3 regions of the Pseudarthrobacter sp. NPDC092419 genome follow, and region 1 is predicted to be linked to each of the others. Evidence: riboswitches for the same ligand, from Rfam matches in the RefSeq annotation. Region 1 holds a riboswitch; each other region holds the start of a gene.
The links. A riboswitch is a leader RNA that binds a small molecule or an ion and turns the genes downstream of it on or off. The one in region 1 is predicted to bind S-adenosylmethionine.

Region 2: linked by a shared signal. The riboswitch ahead of ACIQC0_RS15155 (aminotransferase class V-fold PLP-dependent enzyme) and the one ahead of ACIQC0_RS14205 (DUF1737 domain-containing protein) in region 1 are both predicted to bind S-adenosylmethionine.
Region 3: linked by a shared signal. The riboswitch ahead of ACIQC0_RS00785 (homoserine O-acetyltransferase) and the one ahead of ACIQC0_RS14205 (DUF1737 domain-containing protein) in region 1 are both predicted to bind S-adenosylmethionine.

What each region holds. Positions count from the first base shown of each region.
Region 1 is NZ_JBIVQF010000009.1:105,867-111,910, reverse strand. It holds gene ACIQC0_RS14220 (EAL domain-containing protein) at 1-130, shown strand, start outside; gene ACIQC0_RS14215 (O-succinylhomoserine sulfhydrylase) at 93-1,301, opposite strand; gene ACIQC0_RS14210 (rhodanese-like domain-containing protein) at 1,298-1,711, opposite strand; gene ACIQC0_RS14205 (DUF1737 domain-containing protein) at 1,708-1,980, opposite strand; SAM riboswitch class IV at 1,994-2,109, opposite strand; gene ACIQC0_RS14200 (extracellular solute-binding protein) at 2,346-3,374, shown strand; gene ACIQC0_RS14195 (ABC transporter permease) at 3,371-5,059, shown strand; gene ACIQC0_RS14190 (ABC transporter ATP-binding protein) at 5,056-6,044, shown strand, end outside.
Region 2 is NZ_JBIVQF010000011.1:2,233-8,276, forward strand. It holds gene ACIQC0_RS15150 (class I SAM-dependent methyltransferase) at 38-796, opposite strand; gene ACIQC0_RS15155 (aminotransferase class V-fold PLP-dependent enzyme) at 883-2,292, opposite strand; SAM riboswitch class IV at 2,328-2,441, opposite strand; gene hisN (histidinol-phosphatase) at 2,610-3,422, opposite strand; gene rsgA (ribosome small subunit-dependent GTPase A) at 3,469-4,584, opposite strand; gene aroA (3-phosphoshikimate 1-carboxyvinyltransferase) at 4,568-5,935, opposite strand; gene ACIQC0_RS15175 (DoxX family protein) at 5,942-6,044, opposite strand, start outside.
Region 3 is NZ_JBIVQF010000001.1:156,923-162,966, reverse strand. It holds gene ACIQC0_RS00800 (DeoR/GlpR family DNA-binding transcription regulator) at 1-651, shown strand, start outside; gene ACIQC0_RS00795 (CPBP family intramembrane glutamic endopeptidase) at 653-1,432, shown strand; gene ACIQC0_RS00790 (VOC family protein) at 1,520-2,158, opposite strand; SAM riboswitch class IV at 2,332-2,447, shown strand; gene ACIQC0_RS00785 (homoserine O-acetyltransferase) at 2,461-3,576, shown strand; gene ACIQC0_RS00780 (MFS transporter) at 3,758-5,140, shown strand; gene ACIQC0_RS00775 (zinc-dependent alcohol dehydrogenase family protein) at 5,251-6,044, shown strand, end outside.

The sequences.
Region 1 (6,044 bases):
GTGCCGGCCCCTTCCCGGCGCCGCAATCGAGGAGTGGCTGCGTACGCAGTACGCCTGGGTAGCCGCGGAGCGTGCACAGGGCCGTGACTGCCTTAGATTTGCTTCAGCGCCTGTTCAAGATCGCCGATAAGGTCGCTCACGTCCTCAAGGCCCACGGACAACCGGACCACTCCGTCAGTCAGCCCGATGGCCGCGCGTCCCTCCGGACCCATCGCGCGGTGCGTGGTGGTGGCAGGGTGCGTGATGAGCGACTTTGCGTCGCCCAGGTTGTTGGAAATGTCAATGATGCGCAGCCCGTCCAGCAGGGCGAACGCCGCGTCCTTGCCCGTCCGGCCGGCGCCCGCTGCCAGTTCGAACGTCAGCACTGTCCCTCCGGCCCGCATCTGCCTGGCCGCCAATTCGTACTGGGGATGTGATTTCAGCAGCGGGTACTTGACCCACTGGACTGCAGGCTGTTCCTCCAGCCACTTTGCCAGCCGCAGTGCTGTGGAGGAAGAGTGGTTCACCCTTAGTGCCATGGTCTCCAGGCCCTTGGTCAGCACCCAGGCGTTGAACGCCGACAGTGCGGGGCCGGTGTGCCGCATCAGCTGCTTCACGGGCCCCTCGATGAACTCCTTGGTGCCCAGGATCGCTCCGCCCAGCACCCGGCCCTGCCCGTCGATGTGCTTGGTGCCCGAGTAGACGATGACGTCGGCGCCCAGGCCGCCGCAGCGCTGCAGCAGGGGCGTGGCAAAGACATTGTCGACGACGACCGCGGCCCCGGCGGCATGCGCCAGGTCGCTGACCGCAGCAATGTCCACGATTTCCTGCATCGGGTTGGACGGGGATTCAAAGAAGACGGCAGTAGTGGGCTGCGACAGGGCCTCGCGCCACTGGTCCAGGTCCGGGCCGTCCACGAACACCGTCTCCACACCCCACCGGGGCAGGATTTCGTTGAGAATCACGAAGCAGGACCCGAACAGGGAACGGGCGGCAACCACGCGGTCACCGGCAGCCAGCAGGGCACCCAGGGCGGTGAATACCGCGGACATGCCGGACGCCGTCGCAAAGCACGCCTCGGTTCCCTCGAGGAGGCGCAGCCGTTCCTGGAAGGTGGCCACAGACGGGTTGCCGTAGCGGGAGTACACGAACCGCTCGTCTTCGCCGGTGAATGCGCGCTCGGCGGCGGCGGCGGATTCGTAGACGAAGCCGGAGTTCAGGAAGACGGCCTCGGACGTTTCCTGGAAGTTGGTGCGGTCCAGGCCGCCGCGGACAGCCTGGGTGTCAGCGCTCCAGGTGGCGGCATCCGGGTTGAACGTCACTCGGAGATCCCCAGGTTGGTGGGCAGGCCGCTGTTCTTCCAGCCGTTGACCGTCCGCTCACCGTGCCGGTCAGGGACGCCCTCGAACCCTTCAAGGATGTTGTACGACGTGAAACCGGCCTGCGTGGCAGCGATGGCGGCCGAGATGGAACGCTGGCCGGAGCGGCACAGGAAGAGCAACTCGGCGTGGGGGTCCTCCGGCGCCTGGCTCCGCAGGTCATTGATGAAGTCAGGGTTGGGAATCCCGCCGGGAAAGGTCCACTGGATGAACAGCGGGTCGTTGTCCGTGGCGTTCGTGTCCGGGATGCCGATGTGCGCCCATTCGCCTTCGGTGCGTACATCCACCAAGATGGCGCCCTGCTCCAGTTTGGCCCAGGCCTCGTGCGGCGTGAGGTCGCCTGCGTAGCTCACGCGTGTCCCTCGCCGTCGAACTCGAGGTCCGGAGATTCCAGGTCTTCGACGGCGGTGGCCACGGCGGCGTCTGCGGAGGCGATGGCGGACGGCAGGATCAGGGCCTGCGCCACGATGACTCCCGTGCCGTTGAACGTGGCCGCCGGGCTGCCGTGCAGGACGTAGCCCTCGGAGAGGGCGGTCGAAATACGCTCACAGAAGGCGCGGTCATCGGGGCCCGTAATCAGGCGGTAGGACAGTTTTTCTTCAGGGGCGGATGCGTCAGACACGACAGAACTCCTTCTCTCACGCTTGCAGCTCGAATGGGTCGATATGCCGAGTATTCACCTGAGGCACCCCGCCGCGAAAGGGAGGGTTGCCGACCGGCCAGTCAGGGCTTGGCGCCGGTTCTCATTACTCCCCCAAAACGTAACATCCGGGGCGCACCCCGGCACCGCCGTCGTCGTCATGTTCCGTAACTGAAATGTGCGCGCCGGCAAGGAAGACAGGGATCCCGCGTCTGCGGCGTGGCGGCGGAGCAGACGTGACGCATCCCATATACTGCAGCCTGCATGGCCTCTGGTAAGGTAACGCTAACCTTCCTTTTGTGTTCGTTTCGTGCGGCTTCGGCCGTTTCTTTCAGGAGTGCCTCCTCATGCATCGACCCAAGCTTCTTGCTGCCTGCGCCGCGTTGACGGTGTCCGCTTTGGCCTTGAGCGGCTGCGGCGTGCTGGGCATCGGCAAGGAGCCGGCGGACCTGCAGATCTATTCGGCCCGCCATTACGACCTTGAGGGCGCGTTCGGCGAGTTCACCAAGGAGACCGGCATTTCCGTCGAGTTCATCACCGGCGATGACGCGGAGCTGCTGGAGCGGGTCAAGGCCGAAGGAAAAGACACCCCCGCGGATATCTTCATGACCGTTGACGCGGGCAACTTGTGGAACGCCGGGCGGCAGGACGTGCTTGCCAGCGTTAAGTCGCCCGCCCTTGAACAGGCCGTACCGGCCGACCTGCGGGACCCCGACGGAAAGTGGTTCGGCCTCGCGATGCGCGCCCGCACCATCACCTACAACCCGGAGAAGGTGGATCCGGCCGAATTCGATACCAAAGACACCTACGCCGGCCTGGCCGACGCTAAGTGGAAGGGTCGCCTGTGCATGCGCGACGCCACCTCTTCCTACACCCAGTCACTGGTTGCCGGCCTGATCGACCTCCACGGCAAGGAAAAAGCCCTTGAGATCGTCAAGGGCTGGGTGGCGAACGACGTGGACATCATGAGCAACGACGTCCTGCTGCTCGAGGCGATCGACGCCGGCGCGTGCGACGTTGGCATTAACAACCACTACTACCTGGCCCGCAAGCTGGAATCAGACCCCAACTTCGGCGTTGACCTGTTCTGGGCCAGCCAGGCGGGTGCGGGAACTCACGTGAACATCTCCGGTGCGGGCGTGGTGGGGAACTCGGACAATCCTGAAAAGGCCCAGCAGCTCATTGAATGGCTGGCAACCAAGGGGCAGAATGCCTTCGTGGACGCGAACCACGAGTTCCCCGTGAACCCGTCCACCAAGCCCGAGCCGCTGATCGCAGGCTTCGGCGACTTCAAGCGCATGCCCCTGAACGCCGAGGCTTACGGCGACCTGAATGCCGAGGCCACCGAGCTGCTCGCCGAAGCGGGATATAAGTGAGCCGACCGGCTGTCCTGACCGCATCTGCCGCGCCGGCCAGGCGGCGGATGCTCGCCGGAAACGGGCGGCCGCTCTGGTCCGCGCTCGTCCTGCTGGTGGCCGCCCTGGTGGCAACGCCCGTTGTAGCCGTCCTCGTGGACGGTATCGGCACGCTGGGCAGCGGGACCGTGCCGCGCGACCTCGGCGCAATGGTGCTCACCACCGTGCTGCTGATGGTCGGCGTCGGTGCCGGAACGCTGCTGGTGGGGGGCGGACTCGCCTGGCTGGTCACCGCCTACACCTTTCCGCTCCGCAACGTCCTTTCCTGGGCCCTGGTGCTTCCGCTTGCGATGCCCGCCTACATCCTGGGCTTCGTGTTCCTTTCCACCTTCGACGTCGGCGGTCCGGTACAGGCCTTGCTGCGGTCAGTCTTCGGCCCCGGCGCCTGGCTTCCTGAGGTGCGGTCCCTGCCGGGCGCGATCCTGGTGATGTCGCTGACGCTCTACCCCTACGTCTACCTCCTGGCCCGCACGGCGTTCAGCGAGCAGGGTGCCGCCACCTACGATGCTGCCCGCACCCTGGGCGCCAGCCGTGGCCGGACCCTCTGGCGCGTCCTGGCGCCGCTCGCCCGGCCGTCCCTTGCCGCTGCCCTGGCGCTGGTGATGATGGAAACCCTCACGGACTTCGCCACCGTCCAGTACTTCAACGTCCAGACGGTCTCGGTGGGCGTGTACCTGGTGTGGAAGGGAAGCTTCGATTTCCATGCCGCCACCCAGCTCTCCGTCCTGGTCCTCCTCTTCGCCGTGGCGGTGCTCGCCGCTGAGCGCCTGTTCCGCGGCCGGTCCCGGTTCCACCAGAAAGCCGGCAGGGGAGAAGGGCTCCAGCCACGGAAACTGTCCGGCTGGGCCGGGTGGGCCGCAATGCTCGCGGGCGTGGCTGTCCTCTCCGCGGGCTTCCTGCTTCCCCTTGCCCGGCTGGCCGCCTGGGCGGTTGGCGAGGCCGTGTCGTCCGCCGCAGGACCGATGCTTGACCCGCGTTTCCAGGGCTACCTGCTGAACAGCATGGTGGTGGCGGCGATTGCGGCCCTGGCGTGTGCGGCCCTTGCCTTGGCCATCGGACACAGCGTGCGCCTGGGCGGCGGACGGGTGGTTGTTTCGGCAGCGCAGGCCACCACTTTCGGCTACGCCGTTCCCGGAGCCGTGATCGGCATCGGCGTCCTCATCGCCTTCGCCAAGCTCGACGAACTCGTGGAAGCTGCCGGCGTGCCCGGCGGTACCGGGCTGCTGGTGACCGGCTCGGTGGCCGGCATCCTTGCCGCGTACGTGGTCCGTTTCCTGGGGCCCGCCTACCAGGCCGTGGACGCGAGCTTCGCCAAGATCTCACCAGCCTTGACGGCGTCCGCGTTGAGCCTCGGCGCCACTCCGGGACGGCTGCTGGCCCGGATACACCTCCCCCTGGCCCGCCGCGGAGCGGCCGTGGCCGCCGCCCTCGTGGCCATCGACGCGGTTAAGGAACTGCCGATCGTCCTGCTCCTGAGGCCGTTCGGATTCACCACCGTTTCGGTGTGGGTGTATGAGCTGGCCCGCGAGAACTTCTGGGAAAAGGCGGCCCTGCCAGCCCTGGGCATCGTGGCCGTCGCCATCATTCCGGTGTATTTCCTCTTCCGGCGGACTGCCGGCCTGCGTACCGGGGCGGGGGCATCATGAGCAGTCTGACGAACAGCGCTATCGCCAACGGAACACCCTCCCTGGAGCTTGCGGGCGTCAGCATGAGTTACGGCAAGGTCGCCGCTGCGGCGTCCATTGACCTGACAGTGGCGCCCGGCGAGCTGGTCAGCGTCATCGGACCCTCAGGGTGTGGAAAATCCACCATGCTTCGGCTCATCGCCGGGCTGGAACGGCCCGATGCCGGCACCATCACCATTGCCGGCGAGACCGTTGCCGACCGGCGCCGGTTCCTGGAGCCGGAACACCGCCGCGTAGGCCTGGTGTTCCAGGAGCATGCGCTCTTCCCCAACATGACCGTGACCAAGAACGTCGCCTTCGGGCTGAACCGCATGCCTGCCGCGGAGCGCCGGAAGCGGGTTGCCGAGGTGCTGGACATCGTCCGCCTGGGGCACCTGGCCGGACGCTACCCGCACGAGCTTTCCGGCGGAGAACAACAGCGAGTGGCGCTGGCGCGCGCCCTGGCGCCCCGCCCCGCCGTCGTACTCTTGGATGAGCCGTTCTCCAGCCTGGACGAAACGCTCCGCGGCCGCGTGCGAGCCGACATCGTCACTGCGCTGCAGGAGAGCGGAACCACGGGCCTGTTCGTCACCCACGACCAGACCGAGGCGCTGTCCGTGGGGCAGCGCGTGGTGGTGATGCGCGCCGGAGCCATCGAGCAGAGCGACGTACCGGAGAAGGTCTTTGAACAGCCGGCCACGCGCTTTGTGGCTTCCTTCATGGGTGATGCCGACTTCCTTCCAGCTCATGTCCACAACGCGCTGCTGACCTGCGAGATCGGCGTCGTCTCCACCGTTCCCGGCTGGGGCGGGTGCGATGTCGACGTCGACGTGGTGCTGCGGCCCCACGAAGTGGCGCTCAGCCTTGATCCGGCCGGTACCGCCGAAGTGATATCGCTGGAATACAGGGGGGCGTTCGTCCTCCACCACGTCCGGCTGGCCTCCGGCCGCACCCTGCGCTCCTGGCA
Region 2 (6,044 bases), on a different contig from region 1:
AAGCCTACCGGGTCCGGGGCGGCACAGCATGGTGGGTTCAAGCCTTCGCTGCGCGCCATGAGAGCGTCAGGTACGGCAGCTTCAGGTCAAGCCCGGTTGCGTGGCCCAGATGGTCATGCAGGTACCAGTCCAGGTTGGCCAGCACCTTGGCGCGGGTTGCCTCGCCTGCCCGAAGGTAATAGCTGCGTGATTTGGCCAGCTCCATCAGGTCCTCGGTGGTTACGGTGTCCTGCCAGTGCGTGAGATGCCCCTCGAGCCCTGTGAATTCCGGTCCAACCACCGGCCGGAAATCAGGTTTGTAGACATCGCCGGCGTGCATGATCCGGGACAGGCGGTGCACCCACGGCACCGACGTGTCCAACTGGTTCCACACGAGTCCCAGGGTGCCGCCGGGCCGCAGCACGCGCGCCAGTTCGGTGCTTGCCGCGAGCGGATCGCACCAGTGCCATGCCTGGGCCACAGTGACGACGTCGAACGCCGCTTCAGGAAGGCCGGTCGCCTCCGCAGTCCCCGCCACAGCCGTGGCAGCAGGGCAGTGGAGCTGCAGTTGGGCCAGCATGTCCGCGGACGGATCGATGGCCGTCACCTTGAGGCCACGGTCCAGGAGCAGCGCGGTGAACTTTCCGGTCCCTGCGCCTACGTCCAGCGCATCCCTTGCTCCGGGAGGGACCAGCCAATCGGCGGAGTCCTGCGGATACCCGGGCCGCACGCGCTGGTAGTGGCTGCCGCCGGAGCGGAAGCTGCTGCCCAGCTCCCGGCGCCGCCCGTGATCCATCTTGGGGCCACCCCGAACCACGTGCGGCCTCCTTCAGTCCATGCCTTGCGGGTTCTTTCGAATTTACAGTATGGACCGGTGGCTCAGCGCCTTGGGTGCCGGTGCCCTCAGCTGTCGGTGCAGGGAGCCGCGCCGGCGGTGCCGGGGGTGTTCGGCGCCCAGTGCGGGTAGGTCCGGGTGTCGTTCGCCGGCACCCAGCGGCCGGCGTCCACCACGTAGTCCCAGCCCAGCCCGGTGGTCTTGAGTGCTTCGATTCCCGCCAGCAGGCGCTGCGCGTCCTCCAGCCGGGAACCCACGCCGAAGCTGGCCCGCAGCGACCCCGACGGCAGTCCCAGCCGCTTGAGCAGCGGGTGGGCGCAGAACCGGCCGTCGCGCAGGCCCACGCCGTGCTCGGCGGACAGGTAGGCCGCCACGAGTCCGGCGTCGTAGCCCTCCACCGAGAAGTTCACCACGCCGATGGTGTCCGTTTCCGGGTTGGTGTCCTTGAAGATCTGGTGCACCGTCACGCCGCTGATCTGCTGGAGGCCCTCCACCAGGAAAGACCGGACGGCTGACTCATGGGCGTGCCAGCGCTCCTGGTCCAGCCCGGCGATGACCTGGGTGGCGCGCGCGAGGGTGGCGGCTCCGAGGACGTTAGGCGAGCCACCCTCATGGCGGGCCGGTCCGGTGGCCCAGCGGACGCCGTCGAGCCGTGCTTCCTTGACGGCGCCGCCGCCGGCAAGGTGCGGGACGCCCGCGTCCAGCCAATCGGGACGGCCTACCAGCACCCCAGCGCCGAAGGGCGCGTAGAGCTTGTGCCCCGAGAAGGCGAGGTAGTCGACGTCGTCTGCTGTGATGTCAATCCGACGGTGCGGTGCGAGCTGGGCGGCATCAACCACGATCCTGGCGCCATACTGGTGGGCGAGTGCCGCAAGGGCGCGCACCGGCAGGATTTCCCCGGTGACATTGGACGCTCCGGTGACTGCCAGCAGGATAACGCCACCTTGCTCCAGCTCGGCGCGGACTGCGTCCAGGGTGTCGGCGATGGTGTCCGCTGCCACGATGCTTCGGTGCGGGACGCCCTGCCACGGCAGCAGGTTGGCGTGGTGCTCGATATCCAGGTACAGGACATCGCCGGCCGGGCGGCCGTCGGCTACGGGCAGGCAGCCGGCCAGCAGGTTGAGCGAATCCGTGGTGTTGCGGGTGAAAATGACGGAATCGTCCGGCCGTCCGCCCACGAAGTCGCGGACGATGTCCCGGGCGTTTTCGTACACGGACGTACTGATCTGGGACGCGTAGCCGGCGCCGCGGTGCACGCTGGCGTAATACGGCAGGATTTCGTTCAGGTAGGCCGACACCACCGAAAGCGCGGGGGCGGAGGCGCCATAGTCCAGGTTGGCATAGCGGACGTGACCGCCGGTGATCAGGGGCGCCTGGATTTCCGCGCCGGTGACGGCAGCCAGCGGACGGGCTGCGGCGGCGGCAATGGAATCGGCAGGCGGGGCCGCAACGGCGGGGGCGACAGTGGCAGTTGTCACAGAGACCTCACTGGGAAAGGACTCCACAAACAGGGAATCCGCGCTTGCCGCATCCGCTCCGGACCGGCCTGGTCGTCACCCGGGGCACCCCACCGCGAATGGAGGGTTGCCGGCCAGCAAACCGGGGTTTAGCGCTGGCACTCGTGACCTGATTAAGAGCGTAGGACATTCCAGCGGGCAAGGCTGAAGCGGAGCGAAATGTTAAGGCCTTTGTTACGCCCAGCTGCCAAAGGCGTGTTTCGGCGAAGATTACGACGACGGACGACTCCGTTCGCGGCGCCCGTCGTCGTAATCTTCGGTCCGGAGAGTCCGGCGGCCTACAGGAGGTCGTCCAGGTAGGGGTTGAGCCGGTGCAGTACTTCGGTGTGCAGGATGGAGTTGGTGGCCAGGGCATTCCCGCCGAAGGGCCCGTCCTGGCCTTCCAGTGAGGTGAAGCGGCCACCGGCTTCCACCACGATGGGCACCAGCGCGGCCATGTCATAAAGGTTCAGTTCCGGCTCGCAGGCAATGTCCACGGAACCCTCCGCCACCATGCAGTACGACCAGAAGTCCCCGAAGGCCCGGGTGCGCCAGACGTCCTCGGTCAGGCCCAGGAACTCGTCGAGGTTGCCCCGCTCCTTCCAGCCGCCCAGGCTCGAGTAGGACAGCGACGCGTCCGCCAGATTGGAGACGTTGGAGACCCGGAGCCGGCTTGCTGCCGCCAGGGACCGGCCGGTGTAGGAACCCATGCCCTTGGCACCCCACCAGCGCTTGCCCAGGGCGGGAGCGCTCACCACACCAACCACCGGTTCACCCTCGTCCACGAGGGCGATGAGGGTGGCCCAGACCGGCACGCCGCGGACAAAGTTCTTCGTCCCGTCGATGGGGTCGATGATCCACCGGCGCGAACCATGGCCGGTGCTGCCGAATTCCTCGCCGAGCACGGCGTCGCGTGGCCGGGAACGGGAGAGCTGGCCGCGGATGGCCTCCTCGGCGGCCTTGTCCGCGTCGGTGACCGGCGTTAGGTCCGGCTTGGTCTCCACATGGAGATCGAGGGCCTTGAAGCGGCTCATGGTCTGGTCATCCACGGAGTCGGCCAGGACATGGGCCAGGCGCAGGTCATCGTTATAGCTCGAAGCGGGTTGGATCATAGTTCCAAACTACCGTCTGCGCGCGGATCTGCTGGGAGATCGGGTGTCAGGTGACGCTTCCGAGTTCCTTGGCTTCCTGCGCCTCGTTGCGCGGATCCGCACCGAGCAGACGGCGCAGGGATGCCAGCCGGGCGGGCCCGGTGGGTCCTGCGTGCCCGTCGTTGACCCACGCATCGAGCCCGCAGTCCACGGCGGCGGCGGTGTGCTTGCAGCCCCGCTCGCAGTCCTCGATCCCGGGGGAGAGATCCGGAAAGGAACGCAGGATCCGGTCGGGGTCCACGTGGGCGAGCCCGAACGAGCGGATGCCGGGGGTGTCAATGATCCAGCTGCCAGGGGGAGCCTCTGCAAGCCGGAGGGCCAGCGCGGACGAGGAGGTGTGGCGGCCGCGGCCCGTGACCGCATTGACGCCGCCCGTCGCGCGTTCCGCCCCGGTCAGGGCGTTGACCATGGTGGACTTGCCCACGCCGGAATGGCCCAGCATCACGGTGACCTTGCCGTCCAGATGGGCCCGCAGCCGGGCGACGGCGCCGCTGTCCAGCCGGGCGGATAGGCCGTCGTCGGAGCGGGCGTCGATTCCCGAGGCGCGGTCGTCGGCCGTCCGGCTGATGATGACGGGGAACTCAAGGTGCGTGTAGTTCGAAAGGAGCTCCGCAGGATCCCTGACGTCCGCTTTGGTAACCAGCAGGATCGGCTCGATGCCGGCGTCGTACGCTGCCACCAGGGCGCGGTCGATGAACCCGGTGCGCGGCTCCGGGTTGGCCGCGGCGACAACGATGACCAGCTGGTCCGCGTTGGCCACCACTGCGCGCTCAATAGGGTCGGTGTCGTCGGCGCTGCGGCGCAGCAGGGTGCGGCGGTCCTGGATCTTCACCAGGCGCGCCAGCGTATCGGGCTCGCCGGAAACGTCACCCACCAGCGAAACGAAGTCGCCGGCAACCACCGGGGAGCGCCGCAGTTCACGCGCCCGGGCCGCGACGACCACGCGCTCGGACGGGGAATCCTCGTCCACAACGGCCGTATAGCGACCCCGGTCCACCGTGATGATGCGCCCCGTGACAGCGTCGTCGTGGCTGGGCCGGTCCTTGGTGCGCGGCCGGGAGCCTTTCTTGCTGGGCCGGATGCGGACATCCGACTCATCCCAGGAGTCAGTGCTCCGAGCCACTGCCCGAACCCTCCGCCCCTTGCGCGAGCATCTCGGACCAGAGCCTGGGGAAGTCCGGCATCGTCTTGCCAGTGGTGGCGATATCCTCCACCTCAACTCCGTGGACGGCAAGGCCCAGGATGGCGCCCGCGGTGGCCATCCGGTGGTCCGCATAAGTGTGCACGACGCCGGCGCGCAGCGGAGCGGGGCGGATCATCAGCCCGTCGCTGGTCTCCTCGGCGTCGCCGCCCAGCCGGTTGATTTCAGTAACGAGCGCGGCGAGCCGGTCCGTTTCGTGGCCGCGCAGGTGCGCGATACCGCTCAGCCGGGATGGCCCGGAGGCAAGGGCGCACAACGCCGCCACGGTGGGGGCCAGTTCGCTGGTGTCGGCAAAATCGCCGCCCTTGATCTCCGGACCGCCGGTGACCGTCAGCGTGCCGTCGCGGAGGGTGACGTCCGCCCCCAGCTCAGCGAGGATGCTGCGCCACAGGTCGCCCACCTGTTGCGTCTGTTCGGGCCAGTCCGGGATCCGCACGGTTCCGCCCGTGGCCAGGGCCGCGGCCAGGAACGGCCCCGCGTTGGAAAGGTCCTGCTCGATCCGCTGGTCGAAGGCGCGGATGGGCCCGGGTTGCACCACCCAGTGGTTGGGCTTGGAATCATCCACCTGCACTCCGGCGCCGCGGAGAACGGCGACGGTCATGTTGATGTGGTCCAGGCTCGGAACCGTGGCGCCGGCGTGTTCCAGATGCAGTCCCTCGGTGAAACGGGCGCCCACCAGCAGCAGGGCGGAAACAAACTGGGAGGACGCGCTGGCGTCGATCACGAGGTGCCCGCCGCGGACTTCCCCGGTGCCTTCCACCACGAACGGAAGGGACGACGGCGTGCCCCCGCCTTCTGCGGTAACCGCCACGCCCAGCCCCAACAGGGCCTCGATGATCGTTCCCATGGGCCGCTTGCGCGCGTGGGGATCGCCGTCAAACACGCTGGTGCCGTTCCGGAGCGCTGCGAGCGGCGGGACGAACCGCATCACCGTGCCGGCCAGGCCGCAGTCGATGGCCGCGTCCGCAGCCGGCGCGCCGGCACGGGCCGGAATGACCTCGAGGTCCGGCCCGAATGCCCCATCACCCGGAACCTCGGTGATGGTGGCCCCCAGCTGGCGCAGGGCGTCGATCATCAGGGCCGAATCCCTGGAATGCAGGGGTGCGCGCAGGCGGGACGGGCCGTCAGCCAGTGCGGCAAGCACCAGATACCGGTTGGTCAGCGACTTGGAGCCAGGGACCTGGACGGTGGCGTTGACAGGCCGCGATGCGAACGGTGCGGGCCAGTGGGGGAGTGCTCCGGTGCCGGCCGGTGCTGCGGGTGCTGCGGTCATTCGGCTTTATGCCCCCGTGGCGTGCCCGACGGCACGGCGAACGGCTTTGTCGGCCTTGTGGATCTTTTTGTTGGTTGTCCTGCGTGCATCCGCGGCGAGGTGCTCCGCG
Region 3 (6,044 bases), on a different contig from region 1:
CGGCTGCTGACGCGCACCCGGGGCGGGGCCACCACCGGTGCCCTGGCCTACGACCTGCCCGGCCGGTACAACCGGGACGACCACGCGGAGGCCAAACAGCAGATTGCCCAGGCCGCGTCCGCGCTCATCAGCCCCGGCGCCGTCATCGGCCTGTGCGGCGGCACCACCAGCACGGCGCTGGCCCAGATCCTGGCCACCCGCGAGGACCTCAATGCACCCTCAAACCAGCCCACCCTTACTGTGGTCACCAATGCCATCAACATCGCCGGGCAGCTGGCCGTCCGGCCCAACATCAAGGTCATGGTGACGGGTGGAATCCTCAACCCCCGGTCCTATGAACTGGTGGGCCCCTACACGGACATCATCATGCAGAAGGTAGTGCTGGATATCGCGTTTATCGGCGTCAACGGAATCGATCCCGAGGTGGGGCCCACCAACACCGGCGAAGGGGAAGCTTCCGTGAATGCCCTCCTGGCCAGCCGGGCCCGGGTGTCCTACGTCCTGGCCGATTCGTCAAAGGTGGGCGTCCGCGCCTTCGCCACCATGCACGGCTATAACTTCACCCGGCTGATCACCGACTCGGGGATTTCCGCACGGGACAAGGCCGCCTTTGAAGCCCGGGGCACCGAAGTGATCGTGGCGCCTGCCTGACATGCTGGTCTCATCACACCGACGACTCACCTTCGAAGTCCTCATTGTCCTGGGCCTGTCCCTGGGTCAGTCCGCCGTGTACTCCGTGGTCCAGCTCCTGGACAAGATGTCCCGGGCGCCGCTGGCGCAGGGCACGTCCACGCTCAACCGCCAGCAGAGCAGCCGCGAGTACTTCGACCTGACCTACCAGCTGCTGGACATCGTCTTTGCCCTGGTCCCGGTGCTGCTGGTGATCTACTTCCTCACGGACCAGCGGCGGACCGCCTCCGAAGGGCTTCCTTCCAGCGGATCTGCGTTCCGGAAGCTGGGCCTGGACCTGTCCCGCCCAGGCCGTGACATCCTGCACGGCCTGGGGCTGGCTGCGCTGATCGGGGTGCCGTCGCTGGGGCTCTACGCAGCGGGCCGGGCACTCGGCATCACCACGGCCATCATCCCCAGCGCACTGGACGCTTACTGGTGGACGGTCCCGGTCCTCGTTCTTTCGGCGGTGCGCCACGGGCTGGTGGAGGAGGTGATCGTGGTGGGCTACCTGCTGGACCGGTTCGGCAAGTTCGGCTGGAGCGTCCCGGCCGCCATTGGCGCCAGCGCCCTGCTGCGCGGCACCTACCATCTGTACCAGGGGTTCGGACCCTTCATCGGAAACGTGGTGATGGGCATCGTCTTCGCCTGGCTGTACACCCGGACACGGAGGGTCATGCCTTTGGTGATCGCCCACGCCCTGCTCGATACGGTCGCGTTCGTCGGCTTCAGCCTCTTCGGCCGTGCGGTGGGCCTGGGCTGACCGGAGGGGCCTGGTTAAAAGGATTCGGCCGCCATCGGTGGGTGACGCCATTGTCACCCGCTGATGGCGGCCGAAGCTGTGGTGCGGTCAGATCGTGACGGCGCCGGTGGCAGTCTCGAACGTCACTGACAGGATGCCCGGGGTGCCGTGCGGCGCCACCCAGTCCACGGCAACGTCTTCCAGCGGGCGCTCTACCGGCTCGCCGAGCCATTCGGTGACGCGCTCGGGGGAGCCGGCGATGGTCAGCGACCGCATCTTGAGGCTGCTGTTGTAGGCATTCGAGGGGTGCAGCGACGGGTCGCCCTCCCACTTGAGCATGTAGGGCACCTGCGGGTCAGCGATCAGGCCAAGGATGCCGATCTGCTTCCAGACCAGCTCGCGGCCATCCGGGAACTTGCGGTTGCCGTTGACCGCCGAGCGGCCCAGACGCTCCTCGAACGGTGCCAGGTCGTCCACCTCGACGCACCAGCCCATCCAGCCGCCGCCAGCCGCCGAACGGGCACGCACAGCCTGGCCGAACGGTGCCTTGTCCGAAGCCGGGTGGTCCAGGACCTCCACGACCTCCAAGTATTTGTGTCCCGCCAGCGGGATGATCATGTTGCGCGTTCCAAAACGGGGATGTACCCCGCCCTTGACTGCCTCGACGCCCAGGGCGGAGGAAATCCGTTCAGTGGTGGCCGCCAGGCCATCGTGTTCACAGGCGTAAGAGACGTGATCCATGCGCATGGCAACATCTTGGCACTTTGTGATCAGGCTCTCAGCTTAGGTTTGCCTTACTTGGAAATGGGGGCGGAACCCTTGGCGCAAAGCGCCGCGGGTCGGATGCCGGTGTATCGGCGGATGTCATAACGGGTCACACGCGTGGCGCCGCTGGGGGGATCTTTCATACACTCGAGGGAGGTCATGAGTGCCAGCAACAGCCCCGGCTTGCTGGCCGGCAACCCTCCTACCGCGGCGGGGTGCCCCGGGTGAGGACCTGGCCCGCCGGCCCTCCGGCGGCGGGCAAGCGCGTAGAAGAGGTTTTGCACATGACAGTCACCGTTCCCCGCACCGCGGGGCCCCGGCACGGCGTGGTCCGGTATGCAGGCATTGGCGGGCTGGAACTGGAAGCCGGCGGCTTCCTGCCGGACGTCATCCTTGCCTATGAAACATGGGGCACGCTCAATGCCGACGGCTCCAATGCCGTCCTCATTGAACATGCACTGACCGGCAGCACCCACGTGACCCGAGGCGACACGGACGAGGACGGCTGGTGGGAAGAGTTGGCCGGCCCGGGCGCGCCCGTCGACACCGACAAATTCTTCGTGGTGGCGATCAACATCCTGGGCGGATGCTACGGGTCCACCGGGCCGTCGTCGCCCGCTCCCGACGGCAAGCCATGGGGCTCCCGCTTCCCGCTGGTGACCCTGCGCGATAGCACCGTGGCGGAAGCGCGGCTGGCCGACCAACTGGGCATCCGGTCCTGGTTCGCCGTGCTGGGCGGGTCCATGGGCGGTGCGCGGGCTTTGGAATGGGCCGTCACTTACCCTGAGCGTGTGCAGCGTTGCGCGGTCATCGCCGTCGGGGCCGCTAGTACGGCCGAGCAGATCGCCTTTGCCCAGGCCCAGACGCTCGCCATCCGTCAGGACGCGAACTATAACGACGGCGACTACTACGGCGGTGCGTCCCCCGAGGACGGCCTGGCCCTGGCCCGCCGGATCGCCCACATTACCTACCGCTCAGCCCGGGAGTTTGACGGCCGCTTCGGCCGCAGTCCGCAGTCCGGCGAAGCACCGCTGCAGGCCGAAACGCTTTCCGGCCGCGGCCGTTACCAAGTGGAAAGCTACCTGGACCACCAGGGCAGCAAGCTGGTCCGGCGCTTCGACGCCAACAGCTATATCGCCCTCACTGAGGCGCTGATGAGCCACGACGTCACCCGCGGCAGGGGGTCCCTGGCCGAAAGCCTGAGCCGGGCCACCGCGAAATTCTTCGTGGCCGCGGTGGATACCGACCGGCTGTACTTCCCGGAGCAGTCGCACGAGCTCGCCGCCGCACTGCCGGGCGAGGTGGATGTCCACATCATCTCTGCGCCCATCGGCCACGACGGATTCCTGACCGAAATCGGCCAGCTGGGCGCCCAGCTGCGCGACCATCTCGAAGATTAACTCCGGGCTTCCGCGCGCTCCCTGTGCATTTATGCAGAGGCCTTCTGCACTATTTGCCGTTGAGCTTGCAGCCATAAGCAGACCATACTCGTGTGAATCGGCGGTATGTTGTGTACCTCACATCGCATCGCCACATCCTGGTCGCATCTGGTGTCGACGTAGACGCCGAAGGAGTTCATTAATGAGTACGGAAAAGTCCGCCGCAGGGCGGGTCGGGGAGCCCGACGTCAAGTCCACGGGCCTGAAGAAGGTCGTCACGGCTTCCATGGCCGGCACGGTCGTTGAATGGTACGAGTTCTTCCTCTATGCCTCAGCCGCCACGCTCGTATTCGGCAAGACGTTCTTCCCCAACTCGGGTACGGAGCTGGACGGCATCATCGCCGCCTTCGTGACGTACGCCGTCGGGTTCGTTGCCCGCCCCATCGGCGGCATTGTCTTTGGCCACTTTGGCGACAAGTTCGGCCGCAAGCAGCTGCTGCAGCTCAGCATCATCATGGTTGGCGTTGCCACCTTCCTCATGGGCTGCCTTCCCACGTTCGCCCAGATCGGCTACTGGGCGCCCGCCCTCCTGGTGTTCCTGCGGTTCGTCCAGGGCTTTGCGGTCGGCGGCGAGTGGGGCGGTGCCGTCCTGCTGGTGGCCGAGCACAGCCCCAACAAGTCGCGCGGGTTCTGGTCGAGCTGGCCGCAGTCTGCGGTGCCGATGGGCAACCTGCTGGCTACCGGCGTCCTCTTCACCCTGTCCTCCACGCTGTCCCAGGAAGCATTCCTCGGCTGGGGCTGGCGTGTTGCGTTCTGGCTCTCCGCCGTGATCGTCATCATCGGCTACTACATCCGGACCAAGGTCCAGGACGCCCCGATCTTCATCGAGGCCCGCAAGGAAGTCGCCGTTGAGAACAAGGGCTACGGCGTGGCTGAGGTCTTCCGCCGCTACCCGCGCGGTGTCTTCACGGCCATGGGCCTGCGCTTCGCCGAGAACATCCTCTACTACCTCGTGGTGACGTTCTCCATCACCTACCTGAAAGTGGTCGTGGAGACGGACACCTCCCGCATCCTGCTCCTGCTGCTGGTGGCCCACTTCATCCACTTCTGCACCGTGCCGCTGGTGGGCAAGATGTCCGATGCCTTCGGCCGCCGCCCGGTCTACATGGCCGGTGCGATCCTCGGCGGTACCTGGGGCTTCTTCGCCTTCCCCATGATGGACACTGCCAACGACATGATCATTCTGGCCGCCATCACCATCGGCCTGATCTTCCACGCACTGATGTACGCGGGCCAGCCCTCCATCATGGCCGAAATGTTCCCCACCCGGATGCGCTACTCCGGCGTATCCCTGGGCTACCAGGTGACCTCGATCGTTGCCGGCTCGCTGGCCCCGATCATCGCCACGGCACTGCTGAGCAACTTCGGCTCGTCCACTCCGGTGGCGCTGTACCTGCTCGGAGCATGCGTCGTCACGGCAGTCTCGGTCTTCTTCCTCAAGGAAACCCGGGGTATTTCGCTGCACGACGTTGACGCCGCGGACGCCAAGGGCACCGCGGATCTGCTCGCCGCGTCCAAGAAATAACCCACGCGGGCGACACCAGTCAGGGCAGTTGCCCGGACCCGGCTTCCGGGTCCGGGCAACTGCATGCCATGAACCTCCACTCCACGAATCAGCCACAGCAAGGAGCCGCCATGCGAGCCGCTGTCCTCTACAACACCGTTCCCGCCGGCACCAGTTACACCGAGGCGCACCCGCTGGTGGTGGAGGAACTTGACCGCCCCGAACCGCGTGCCGGGGAACTGGGCGTCGCGATCACCTACTCCAGCCTGTGCCACTCGGACCTCTCAGTGGTCGACGGGTCCAGGGTGCGTCCGCTGCCCATGGCGCTGGGGCACGAGGCTGTGGGGCGCGTGCAGGCCGTGGGGCCCGGCGTTGAAGGCGTCTCCGTGGGCGACCACGTGGTCCTGGTCTTCGTCCCCAGCTGCGGCGACTGCCGCGCCTGCCGGGCCGGCCGGCCGGCACTCTGCCACCGCGCCGCTGAAGTCAACGGCTCAGGGGACCTGCTGCATGGCGAGGCCCTGCTCCGGACCCCTGCCGGGGAACGCATCAACCACCACCTTGGCGTTTCGGCATTCGCCGACTATGCCGTGGTGGCGAGGGAATCCGTCGTGGTGATCGACGACGACGTTCCGGACACGGTGGCGGCCATGTTCGGGTGCGCTGTGCTCACCGGCATGGGTGCGGTTTTCAACACGGCAGCGGTCGACGCCGGCCAGTCGGTCGCCGTCTTCGGCCTCGGCGCCGTGGGGCTTTCGGCAGTCATGGCAGCACGTCTTGCCGGCGCGGTTTCCGTTATCGCCATCGACCCGAACGAGGGCAAGCACCAGCTCGCACTGGACTGCGGAGCCACTGCCGTGGGAACGCCCGACGACGCCGCGCAGCTGATCGCTGACGCCACCGGTGACGGCGTCGACGTGGCAGTGGA